Regions from separate parts of the Pantoea sp. GW821-FHT03E06 genome, predicted to be linked through region 3. Evidence: predicted binding sites of a transcription regulator. Region 3 holds the regulator's gene; each other region holds the start of a gene.

Region 1 (4,243 bases), 1.5 Mb from region 3:
TTACCTTGTTACGACTTCACCCCAGTCATGAATCACAAAGTGGTAAGCGCCCTCCCGAAGGTTAAGCTACCTACTTCTTTTGCAACCCACTCCCATGGTGTGACGGGCGGTGTGTACAAGGCCCGGGAACGTATTCACCGTAGCATTCTGATCTACGATTACTAGCGATTCCGACTTCACGGAGTCGAGTTGCAGACTCCGATCCGGACTACGACGCACTTTATGAGGTCCGCTTGCTCTCGCGAGGTCGCTTCTCTTTGTATGCGCCATTGTAGCACGTGTGTAGCCCTACTCGTAAGGGCCATGATGACTTGACGTCATCCCCACCTTCCTCCAGTTTATCACTGGCAGTCTCCTTTGAGTTCCCGGCATTACCCGCTGGCAACAAAGGATAAGGGTTGCGCTCGTTGCGGGACTTAACCCAACATTTCACAACACGAGCTGACGACAGCCATGCAGCACCTGTCTCACGGTTCCCGAAGGCACCAGGGCATCTCTGCCAAGTTCCGTGGATGTCAAGAGTAGGTAAGGTTCTTCGCGTTGCATCGAATTAAACCACATGCTCCACCGCTTGTGCGGGCCCCCGTCAATTCATTTGAGTTTTAACCTTGCGGCCGTACTCCCCAGGCGGTCGACTTAACGCGTTAGCTCCGGAAGCCACTCCTCAAGGGAACAACCTCCAAGTCGACATCGTTTACGGCGTGGACTACCAGGGTATCTAATCCTGTTTGCTCCCCACGCTTTCGCACCTGAGCGTCAGTCTTTGTCCAGGGGGCCGCCTTCGCCACCGGTATTCCTCCAGATCTCTACGCATTTCACCGCTACACCTGGAATTCTACCCCCCTCTACAAGACTCTAGCCTGCCAGTTTCGAATGCAGTTCCCAGGTTAAGCCCGGGGATTTCACATCCGACTTGACAGACCGCCTGCGTGCGCTTTACGCCCAGTAATTCCGATTAACGCTTGCACCCTCCGTATTACCGCGGCTGCTGGCACGGAGTTAGCCGGTGCTTCTTCTGCGGGTAACGTCAATCGGTGAGGTTATTAACCTCACCGCCTTCCTCCCCGCTGAAAGTACTTTACAACCCGAAGGCCTTCTTCATACACGCGGCATGGCTGCATCAGGCTTGCGCCCATTGTGCAATATTCCCCACTGCTGCCTCCCGTAGGAGTCTGGACCGTGTCTCAGTTCCAGTGTGGCTGGTCATCCTCTCAGACCAGCTAGGGATCGTCGCCTAGGTGAGCCATTACCCCACCTACTAGCTAATCCCATCTGGGCACATCCGATGGTGTGAGGCCCGAAGGTCCCCCACTTTGGTCTTGCGACGTTATGCGGTATTAGCTACCGTTTCCAGTAGTTATCCCCCTCCATCGGGCAGTTTCCCAGACATTACTCACCCGTCCGCCACTCGTCACCCGAGAGCAAGCTCTCTGTGCTACCGTCCGACTTGCATGTGTTAGGCCTGCCGCCAGCGTTCAATCTGAGCCATGATCAAACTCTTCAATTTAAGTTTGATTTGCTGCAACAAGTGCAGCGATGCTCATCTGTAAAACGTCATAATGAATTTCATTATGTGTTCACTCGTGAGGCTTTGATATTTTTTTGCGTCCAAAGACGCTGATATCAATCCTGCGAGTGCCCACACAGATTGTCTGATAAATTGTTAAAGAGCGTTGCGAGCAGCGGGTTAACCGCCTGTCGCGAGGTGGCGTATATTACGCTTTCCCTCTTCAGAGTCAAACACTTTTTTCAGCGTTTTCATCCGGCGGAAGTTCTTATCGAATCTTCCTCACCAACACCACATTTCGTAAACCGTTGTGCCGTGTTGATGGATGCGCATTATAGGGAGTTGTTCTCAGTGCGCAACCGCTAAATTCAACAAAAACAACCGTTCGCTGCATTCCACAGCAAAACCCCGCCTTATACGCAGTTACACACACAGTTATCCACACTCCGTCGTACAAATGAATTTAAGCGAGCATCACGCAAACGTTTTCGCTACAATGCCGGGCGACGTCAAGGATGCCCCTTTTGGGGCGTTACATGAGGCAAGTGTTGCCTTCTATATAGAAGAGAGACACTAAGCTTGATGTAACGCTCTTTTTTACGCGAAACAAAGCCAAGGGATAAAACCACCATGCAACAACGTCGTCCTGTACGCCGCGCTCTGCTCAGTGTCTCTGATAAAGCCGGTATCCTCGAATTTGCTCAGGCACTCTCCAGTCGTGGTGTTGAGCTGCTCTCCACAGGCGGCACTGCACGTCTGCTGGCAGATGCGGGCCTGCCCGTCACCGAAGTTTCTGACTACACCGGTTTTCCGGAAATGATGGATGGACGCGTCAAAACGCTGCACCCAAAAGTGCACGGCGGCATTTTGGGTCGTCGCGGTCAGGATGATGCGATCATGGCCGAGCACGCCATTAACCCGATCGACATGGTGGTGGTGAACCTTTATCCCTTCGCACAAACCGTTGCCAAACCTGATTGCTCGCTGGCTGAGGCGGTTGAGAACATCGATATCGGTGGCCCAACCATGGTTCGATCCGCAGCCAAGAACCACAAAGACGTGGCGATTGTAGTGAAGAGCGGCGATTACGAGGCGATTATTGCCGAGCTGGATGCCAACGAAAACTCACTCACGCTGGAAACGCGCTTCGATCTGGCCATTAAAGCCTTCGAACACACTGCCGCCTACGACAGCATGATTGCCAACTACTTCGGCAGCCTGGTGCCGGCTTATCACAGCAACAGCAAAGAACCGGCCGGCCGTTTCCCGCGCACGCTGAACCTCAACTTCATTAAGAAACAGGATATGCGTTACGGCGAGAACAGCCATCAGGATGCTGCCTTCTATATAGAAGAGAATGTGGCTGAAGCATCTGTTGCCACCGCGCAACAGGTTCAGGGCAAAGCGCTCTCTTACAACAATATCGCCGATACCGATGCCGCACTTGAATGCGTGAAAGAGTTCGAGGAAGCCGCTTGTGTCATCGTCAAGCACGCTAACCCATGCGGTGTCGCGGTGGGCGGGTCGATTCTTGAAGCTTACGAGCGTGCCTACAAAACTGACCCGACTTCCGCTTTCGGCGGCATCATCGCCTTTAACCGCGAGCTGGACGAAGCCACCGCGCAGGCCATCATCAGCCGTCAGTTTGTGGAAGTGATCATCGCCCCCTCCGCCAGCGAGGCCGCATTGAAAGTCACCGCCGTCAAACAGAACGTGCGCGTTCTGGTATGTGGTCAGTGGCAAGGCCGCGTTGCGGCGCTGGATTTCAAACGCGTTAATGGCGGCGTGCTGGTGCAGGATCGCGATCTGGGCATGGTTGATGCCAGCCAGCTGCGCGTGGTCAGCAAGCGCCAGCCAACTGAGCAGGAACTGCGTGATGCGCTGTTCTGCTGGAAAGTGGCGAAGTTCGTAAAATCCAACGCCATCGTCTATGCGCGCGACAATATGACTATCGGCATTGGCGCCGGTCAGATGAGCCGTGTTTACTCCGCTAAAATCGCCGGTATTAAAGCGGGTGACGAAGGCCTGGAAGTGAAAGGTTCGGCGATGGCGTCTGACGCTTTCTTCCCGTTCCGCGACGGTATCGACGCCGCAGCGGCTGTCGGCATTAGCTGCGTGATTCAGCCGGGTGGTTCAATCCGTGATGATGAAGTGATTGCCGCCGCTGATGAGCACGGCATCGCGATGATCTTCACCGATATGCGTCATTTCCGCCATTAATTGTTGGGAGCAGTACAGATGAAAATTTTAGTGATTGGTAATGGCGGACGTGAACACGCATTGGCGTGGAAAGCAGCGCAGTCGCCGCTGGCGGAAACCGTGTTTGTCGCACCAGGCAATGCTGGCACCGCACTTGAACCCGCTCTGCAAAACGTGGCCATCAGCGCCACCGATGTTCCCGCACTGCTGGCCTTTGCACAGCAGGAAAAGATCGACCTCACTATCGTTGGCCCAGAAGCGCCGCTGGTGATTGGCGTGGTAGATGCGTTCCGTGCTGCAGGCCTGAAGATCTTTGGCCCAACGCAGGCCGCTGCGCAGCTGGAAGGCTCGAAAGCCTTCACTAAAGATTTCCTGGCACGTCAGCAGATTCCAACCGCCGAATACCAGAACTTCACCGACGTGGAACCTGCGCTGGCCTATCTGCGTGAGAAAGGCGCACCGATCGTGATCAAAGCTGACGGATTGGCCGCCGGTAAAGGCGTTATCGTCGCGATGGAGTTGGCTGAAGCAGAAGCG
Region 2 (4,243 bases), 1.2 Mb from region 3:
GAAAACTTCAACGAAGACACGGCCGATGATTTTACGTTTGGCTTCCGGATCGTTCTCGCCAGCCAGCGCATCAAGGAAACGCGCCTCAGCCGCAACGTGTACGATGTTCAAACCAAAGTGGTCGCCAAACATCTCCAGAACCTGCTCAGCTTCATTCAGACGCAGCAGACCGTTGTCCACGAACACGCAGGTCAGACGATCGCCGATGGCGCGGTGCAGCAGCATCGCGGTCACCGAAGAGTCAACGCCGCCAGATAGGCCAAGGATTACTTTATCGTTACCCACCTGCTGACGAATACGCTCAACCGCATCTTCGATGATTTTGGCAGGCGTCCACAGCGCTTCACAGCCGCAGATGTCACGAATGAAACGCTCCAGCATACGCAAGCCCTGACGCGTGTGCGTCACTTCCGGGTGGAACTGCACGCCGTAGAATTTCTTTTCTTCATTCGCCATGATGGCGAACGGACAAGTTTCGGTGCTGGCAACGGTTTCGAAACCGGCGGGAATAGCGGTAACTTTATCGCCATGGCTCATCCACACGTCCAGCAGCGGTTTACCTGCCGCGCTAATCGCATCTTCGATGTCACGCACCAGCGCGCTCTGGGTCAGCACTTCTACCTGCGCATAACCAAATTCACGCTCGTTGGAGCCTTCAACCTTGCCGCCCAACTGCATCGCCATGGTCTGCATGCCATAGCAAACCCCCAGCACTGGAACGCCAGCGTTGAACACATATTCCGGCGCACGCGGGCTATTCTGCTCGGTGGTGCTTTCCGGACCGCCAGAAAGAATGATGCCGTTTGGGTTGAACTGGCGAATTTGCTCTTCGGTGACATCCCACGCCCAGAGCTCGCAGTAGACGCCCAGCTCGCGCACGCGGCGCGCAACCAGTTGCGTGTACTGAGAACCAAAATCGAGGATCAAAATACGATGTTTATGAATATTTTCAGTCGTCATTGAGGCGTTTCCATTGGGATGGACTTAATAATAAAAGCGCCCGGCTGGTGCCGGGCGCTAAATTTTACGGGATTATGAACCCATGCGGTAGTTTGGTGACTCTTTGGTGATGGTCACGTCATGCACGTGGCTTTCGTTGATGCCCGCGCCGCTGATACGCACGAACTCTGCCTTGGTGCGCAGGTCGTCAATGGTGCCGCAGCCGGTCAGACCCATGCAAGAGCGCAGGCCGCCCATTTGCTGGTGCACGATCTCTTTCAGGCGGCCTTTGTAGGCAACGCGCCCTTCGATACCTTCTGGTACCAGTTTGTCTGCCGCGTTATCGCTCTGGAAGTAACGATCTGAGGAACCTTTTGACATTGCGCCCAGTGAACCCATGCCGCGATAAGATTTGAACGAGCGGCCTTGATAAAGCTCGATTTCGCCCGGGGATTCTTCGGTACCGGCCAGCATTGAGCCCACCATAACGGCTGCTGCACCGGCTGCGATCGCTTTAGCGATATCGCCAGAGAAGCGGATACCGCCATCTGCAATCACCGGAATACCGGTGCCTTCCAGCGCGGCAACCGCGTCAGAAACGGCTGTGATTTGTGGCACGCCAACGCCAGTGACGATACGCGTGGTACAGATTGAGCCCGGGCCGATACCCACTTTTACCGCGCTCACGCCGGCTTCCGCCAGCGCCAATGCGCCTGCGCCGGTCGCTACGTTGCCGCCGATAATTTCGAGGTTTGGATATTTTGCGCGGGTTTCACGAATACGCTGCAATACGCCTTCTGAGTGGCCGTGTGAAGAGTCAATCAGCAGCACGTCAACACCGGCAGCCACCAGCGCATCAACACGCTCTTCGTTGCCCGCGCCTGCGCCAACCGCTGCACCGACGCGCAGACGGCCTTCCGCATCTTTACAGGCGTTAGGTTTACGTTCGGCTTTCTGGAAATCTTTAACGGTAATCATACCCAGCAGGTGGAAGCTGTCATCAACAACCAGCGCCTTCTCAACACGCTTTTCGTGCATTTTGTGCAACACGACTTCACGTGCTTCACCCTCTTTCACCGTCACTAAGCGCTCTTTCGGCGTCATCACTGCAGAAACCGGCAAGGTCAGGTCAGTCACAAAACGCACGTCACGACCGGTGATGATGCCCACCAGTTCGTTGTCGGTGTTCACCACGGGATAACCGGCAAAACCGTTACGCTCGGTCAGCTCTTTAACCGCCGCCAGCGCGGTGGTCGGCAATACGGTTTGTGGATCGGTTACCACGCCGCTTTCGTGTTTTTTCACCTTGCGAACTTCATCCGCCTGGCGCTCAATTGACATATTTTTGTGGATAAAGCCCAATCCCCCTTCCTGCGCCAGCGCAATAGCCAGACCCGCTTCAGTTACGGTGTCCATTGCCGCCGAGAGCATTGGGATGTTCAGACGAATGTTTTTTGTCAGTTGCGTGCTGAGATCAGCGGTGTTGGGTAAAACAGTGGAGTGAGCGGGAACGAGCAGAACGTCGTCAAATGTGAGGGCTTCTTTCGCGATTCTTAACATTGCAATATCTCCACCTGGGGGCGATTAAAACAGATAAAATATTGCCGCGGCATTATACAGGCCGAAACCGATTGCCTCCAGTGTTTTTTCAGAAAAAGTCTTGATCCTCAGGGTGAGCAATGTAGTATCAGTTGATTAACCCTCTGATTTAAAATTTGATCTACATCACATGTCGCTACCGCCAACCGCCAATATTTTTACTGTCAGCCGCCTGAACACCACGGTGCGTCAACTGCTGGAAAATGAGATGGGTCTGGTGTGGCTCAGCGCTGAGATTTCAAATTTTACCCAGCCCGCTTCCGGCCACTGGTACTTCACATTGAAGGATGATGGTGCGCAAGTGCGCTGCGCGATGTTCCGCAACAGCAATCGTCGCGTCACTTTCCGTCCTCAACACGGCCAGCAAGTTTTAGTGCGTGCCAGCATTACGCTGTATGAACCGCGTGGTGACTATCAGCTGATTATCGAAAGCATGCATCCGGCAGGCGAAGGCTTGCTGCAACAGCAGTTCGAACAGCTGAAGGCGCGTTTGGCGGCAGAAGGTTTATTTGATCAACAGTTCAAACAGCCGCTGCCGGATCCAGCCCGTCAGGTGGGCGTGATTACCTCCGCCACCGGTGCGGCGCTGCACGATGTGCTGCGCGTGCTGCATCGTCGCGATCCCTCCTTGCCCGTCATCATCTATCCCACGGCGGTGCAAGGCGTGGATGCGCCGGCCGGGATTGTGCGCGCCATTGAGCTGGCCAACCAGCGTGATGAGTGTGATGTGCTGATTGTGGGACGTGGCGGCGGTTCACTGGAAGATTTGTGGAGCTTCAATGACGAACGCGTGGCGCGGGCGATTTTTGCCAGTCGCCTGCCCATCGTCAGCGCCGTCGGGCACGAAACCGATGTCACCATCGCCGACTTCGTTGCAGATTTACGCGCGCCAACGCCTTCTGCGGCGGCAGAACTGGTGAGCCGGAACCAGCTGGAGCTCTTACGCCGTTTGCAATCGCAGCAGCAGCGTATGGAGATGGCGATGGATTTCTATCTGGCACAGCAGCAGCGCCGCTTCACCCGTATCCAGCATCGTTTACAGCAGCAGCATCCGCAGCTGCGTCTGGCTCGCCAGCAAACCGCGCTGTTTCAGCTGCAGCGCCGTCTGGGCGAAGCAATGGACCAGCGCATGCGTGTGGCGAATCGTCAGCAGGACCGCCTGCTGCAACGCCTGAACGCACAGCAGCCGCAGGGACGTATTCTGCGCGCTCAGCAGCAGCTGCAGCAGTGGCACTATCGTTTACAGCAGGGCATGGAAAAGCAGCTCAATCATAATCGTCAGCGCTTTGGCAACCTGGCCGCGCAGCTGGAAGGTGTGAGCCCTTTGGCGACGCTGGCGCGTGGCTTCAGCGTCACCACTGACACGCAAGGTCAGGTGGTGAAGAAAACCCAGCAGCTGAGTAAAGGCGATCTCCTACGCACCCGGCTGGATGATGGCTGGGTGGAAAGCCAGGTTACCGCGCTGGAACCGCAGAAATCCCGCAGCCGTAAAGCGCGTTGATAGGTTAAAAACTATACTTTTGACATATTCATTTATGATCAGGAGTTAGTATGCCTTTTAGCGTTATTCCTCCCTACATGCTGCGCAATATCATTGATAACTGCACCGGTGCGCAGCAAGACTACGCGCGCCGCACTCTAACGCACGTGCAACAACTGATGGGTGAACATAACCATCAAGCCCCCAGCGTCGCCACTGCCAAAC
Region 3 (4,243 bases):
CGTACATCGGTCACCCAAAGCATACCAAGACAGCCAAGTGCAAAGATGGCTAAGCCCGCCAGCAGAATAGGTTTACGACCGTAGCGATCTGATAGCGGTCCCCAAAAGACCTGCGCACAAGCAAAGCCGGCAAGGAACAGACTCAGGCTGGCACTGATGGTGCCCGGTGCAGTGGCAAAATCACGTTGCATATCGCCAAAGGCGGGTAAATACATATCCGTGGCAAGAAAGCCGAGCATGCTGAGCACGGCAAGGTAGGGCATAAATGCTTTAGACGACAACATGTTATTTCTCTTATGGGCAGGTTGAACGCGGGGGAGTGTAAAAGGATGCAACACGCTTTGTGAAACGCTAATATTTGCACAGTGCTGTTAAATTTTTTGAAGGTGAATTCATGTGGTCAGAATACGCGCTTGAAGTGGTAGATGCCGTAGCGCGAACCGGCAGCTTCAGCGCCGCGGCGCAGGAGTTGCACCGTGTGCCTTCTGCCATCAGCTATACCGTACGCCAACTGGAAACCTGGCTGGCGGTACCGCTCTTTGAGCGCCAGCATCGGGAAGTGGTAATGACACCGGCAGGTGAGCATTTTGTGCGTGAAGGACGATCTGTTATCAAAAAAATGCTCGCCACCCGCAGGCAGTGTCAGCAGCTGGCCAATGGCTGGCGCGGTGAGTTGAGCATCGCCATTGACTGTATTGTAAAACCGCAGCGTACGCGGCAATTAGTGAAGGACTTCTATCGCCATTTCCCGGACATGGAGTTGATCATCAGTTATGAAGTGTTTAATGGCGTCTGGGACGCGTTAGCCGATGGACGCGTTGATGTCGCGATTGGCGCCACCCAGGCAATTCCGGTTGGGGGACGTTTTGCTTTTCAGGATATGGGGGCGCTTAACTGGCGCTGTGTCGTGAGTCCTCATCATCCTTTAGTCAGTAGCGTTGAACTGGATGATGAAACTCTGCGGGCATGGCCTTCGCTGGTGCTGGAAGATACCTCGCGAGCGTTGCCGCGCCGCATGACATGGACGCTCGATAATCAGCGGCGCCTGGTGGTGCCAGAATGGGAAACCGGGCTCGACTGCTTGCAGGCAGGATTGTGCGTTGGGATGGTGCCGGGCCATTTAGCCCGACCGCTGCTGGATAACCATGCGTTGGTGGAGCTGCAATTGCCGCAGGCCTTTCCAGACAGCCCCTGCTGCGTTAGCTGGTCAGAACAGCGCGCGTCGCCGGCGCTGGATTGGCTATTAGCCTATCTCGGGGATGCCGAAACGCTGAACCACGAATGGCTCAGTGAAGTGACACACTAGCGACGATAGTCGCGGAATGGCCCGTCTGCCACGGAGCGGCGCTCAATCAGCGTGGGTTGAACCTCAATGGTTTGTGGCTCTTCGCGCTTGCTGGTGATGCGATCGAGCAGCATCTCCAAAGCTTTTTCACCTAATTCGGCTTTAGGCTGATGCACGGTGGTCAGGGCGGGCGTGAAATAACGCGCGTTGCGCACGTTATCATAGCCAATCACTGAGATATCCTGCGGCACGCGCAAACCCATTTCATCTGCTGCGCAAATTGCGCCCATCGCCATAATGTCACCACCGCAGAACACGGCGGTGGGGCGCTGTTTCTGATTAAGGATTTGCTGCATCGCCTGATAACCCGATTCCGGTTCAAAGTCGCCCTGAACGATCCATTCCGGGCGCACAGTGATGCCCGCTTCATTCATCGCCTGAAGGAAACCGGCATGACGTCCGCCGCCGGTATTGCGCTCCAATTGGCCAGGAATTGCGCCAATGTCGCGGTGACCACGTTCAATCAGATATCGACCAGCGAGATAGCCACCCTGGAATGCATTATCCTGCACGGTATCGGTAAAATCGCCGCGCGAAGCACCCCAATCCATAACAACCATCGGAATATTGCGATTTTCTTCAAGCATTTGCAGCAAATCATCGGGATATTCTGAACACATCACGAGCAATCCATCGACACGCTTCTGCGCCATCATGGAGAGATAAGCGCGCTGCTTTTGTAAGTCGTTATGCGCGTTACCCAGAATCAACGTATAGCCGCGATCGAAGCAGTGATTTTCTACCGCTTCAATAATTTCGGCAAAATAAGGCGCTTCACTGGAGGTCGCCAGCAGGCCCAACGTTTTGGTGTGATTGACTTTCAGGCTACGCGCCACGGCGCTTGGCGAGTAGTGCAATGCTTTGATCGCTTCCCATACGGCGTTACGCGTCTCTTCTGCTACGAAACGCGTTTTGTTGATGACATGCGAAACCGTGGTGGTCGAAACACCCGCGCGTTTTGCCACATCTTTAATTGTTGCCATGAAAATGGTACTCCTGGGCTTATCGCAACTTACTGATAAGTATATTGTTAAACGTTTGCGTCTGCTAATGCTTTTATCGCCCAAAATAAGGGGCAAAACGGTGTGGTTTAGCAGACAAAATCACTTTATCGCGCTGTAAACACACCCTGCACAAAATGTGTTGCGCAACGAAAGGCGGCGATTCTAGCAAGCCCGGGCGGATAACACGAGATTTTTGCCCATCGCTGTGCGAAAATCGGTTTAACCCTAAGAAATGTGTGACTAAGGAGGAGTAATGAGTACGGATTTGAAGCTGGCGCTAATGACAACCGTTGGTGCTCTGTTAATGATTATTGCCTTTAGCTTTACTGCAATCATGCATTAATAAAAAAAGCCGGAGCAGCTCAATGCAGCGTCCGGCTTTTTTCTGCGCGTTGCGCAACAACTAACGAATGGTTTTCGGCGTCATCATACGACGCGCCCCAACATAGTGTTTCTGCCAGTAATCCTCACCCAACGCGCTAATCTGAATATCTTTGCCGGTACGCGGCGACTGAATGAATTTGCCATTACCAAGATACACGCCAACATGATCGGCAGTGCCACGATTATTGATGCGGAAGAACACCAAATCACCTTTTTCCAGCATTTCACGCTTAATTGGTGCAGCATCGCGCAGGTGATACATCTCATTGGCGGTGCGCGGGAACTTGAACTTCACCAAATCTTTATAGGCGTACCACACCAGGCCGCTGCAGTCGAAGCCGGTATGCGGGGAGGTGCCGCCCCATTGATAAGGTTTGCCGAGCTGGCCCATTAATTTTGTCATCGCAGTTTCACGCGCCTTTTGATAACGCTGGCGATGCGCCTTGCTCATTTTGATGCCGGTGAGCGGCAATGCTTCATCATCAACGTCGACGTCTGCGGCTTTTTTTATCTGTCGTTGATGACCATATTTCTTCGTCGTGGGTTTTAGCAGGGATTTTTTGCGGCTGGTTTTAGTTAGTGCGATTTCTGGCTTTGCCAGTTTTTTAATTTTGAGTTTTTGGACGGCAGGCAGCCGCGATTTTTTCGTAGTGGTTTTCACCGGACGTCGTTTGCGGCGCTCGTCTTCACGTGCGCTCTTTTTCTCTGCTTTTTGCGAGCTGGCATTAACCGGCGCATGCGGAGACGCAGAGGCCACGTTAAAGAACAGTTGGGCAAAAGCCAGTATGAAAAGCGTAATCAGTAAACGCATAATCCGGTTATAGGTTCAGCAGGCTGGAAACAAACAGACTGCGGCAGAGTGAGAGTAATCTGATCAAACGATCAGCGCCGAGGCAATTCTAATCCACTTTTTTTCCAAAAGGTAAGGCCTTTTTCTATTAAACTGTTACCAGATTGATTCTGTCGCAAAAATGAACTAATTCAGCTGGTTAACGCAGCGAAACTATTGCTAATTATTAATTTAGTCATGCCTATTAATGATATGAAAATGTTATTTGTGGCGGCCCAACTTAACAAACATGGCGATTCCCCGACGCTAACGTAAAATCCCGTTTTCAGTACGGGAGCGAAATCGCTACAATAAACAAACACGAAGTGAAGCATTAAGGAAGGCAATAATGAGTACTGTTGAAAAAATTCAGCGTCAGATCGCAGAAAACCCGATCCTGCTGTACATGAAAGGTTCGCCAAAGCTGCCAAGCTGCGGTTTCTCGGCGCAAGCCGTGCAGGCGCTTTCTGCGTGTGGTGAGCGTTTCGCCTACGTGGACATTCTGCAGAACCCGGATATCCGCGCTGAAATGCCTAAGTACGCTAACTGGCCAACCTTCCCGCAATTGTGGGTAGATGGTGAACTGGTTGGCGGCTGCGACATTATCGTTGAGATGTTCCAGCGCGGCGAACTTCAGCCCCTGCTGAAAGAAACCGCAGAGAAGTATAAAGAAGCGGAATA

The links. The regulator PurR, encoded in region 3, represses purine synthesis genes. The targets are predictions, from matches to a motif close to CANGCAAACGTTTGCNTG.
Region 1: a site for PurR is predicted at 1,983-2,000, ahead of purH (bifunctional phosphoribosylaminoimidazolecarboxamide formyltransferase/IMP cyclohydrolase). Genes of this name have one in related genera too.
Region 2: a site for PurR is predicted at 2,560-2,577, ahead of guaB (IMP dehydrogenase). Genes of this name have one in related genera too.

The regions. Positions count from the first base shown of each region.
Region 1 is NZ_JBWKUG010000001.1:271,018-275,260, reverse strand. Features, by position in the region: rRNA gene AC07WB_RS01260 (16S ribosomal RNA) at 1-1,507, opposite strand, end outside; gene purH (bifunctional phosphoribosylaminoimidazolecarboxamide formyltransferase/IMP cyclohydrolase) at 2,138-3,727, shown strand; gene purD (phosphoribosylamine--glycine ligase) at 3,746-4,243, shown strand, end outside.
Region 2 is NZ_JBWKUG010000001.1:3,035,994-3,040,236, forward strand. Features, by position in the region: gene guaA (glutamine-hydrolyzing GMP synthase) at 1-960, opposite strand, end outside; gene guaB (IMP dehydrogenase) at 1,033-2,499, opposite strand; gene xseA (exodeoxyribonuclease VII large subunit) at 2,669-4,039, shown strand; gene AC07WB_RS14210 (M4 family metallopeptidase) at 4,090-4,243, shown strand, end outside.
Region 3 is NZ_JBWKUG010000001.1:1,792,332-1,796,574, forward strand. Features, by position in the region: gene punC (purine nucleoside transporter PunC) at 1-284, opposite strand, end outside; gene punR (DNA-binding transcriptional activator PunR) at 395-1,306, shown strand; gene purR (HTH-type transcriptional repressor PurR) at 1,303-2,328, opposite strand; gene cydH (cytochrome bd-I oxidase subunit CydH) at 2,603-2,692, shown strand; gene AC07WB_RS08365 (C40 family peptidase) at 2,753-3,544, opposite strand; gene AC07WB_RS08370 (Grx4 family monothiol glutaredoxin) at 3,909-4,243, shown strand, end outside.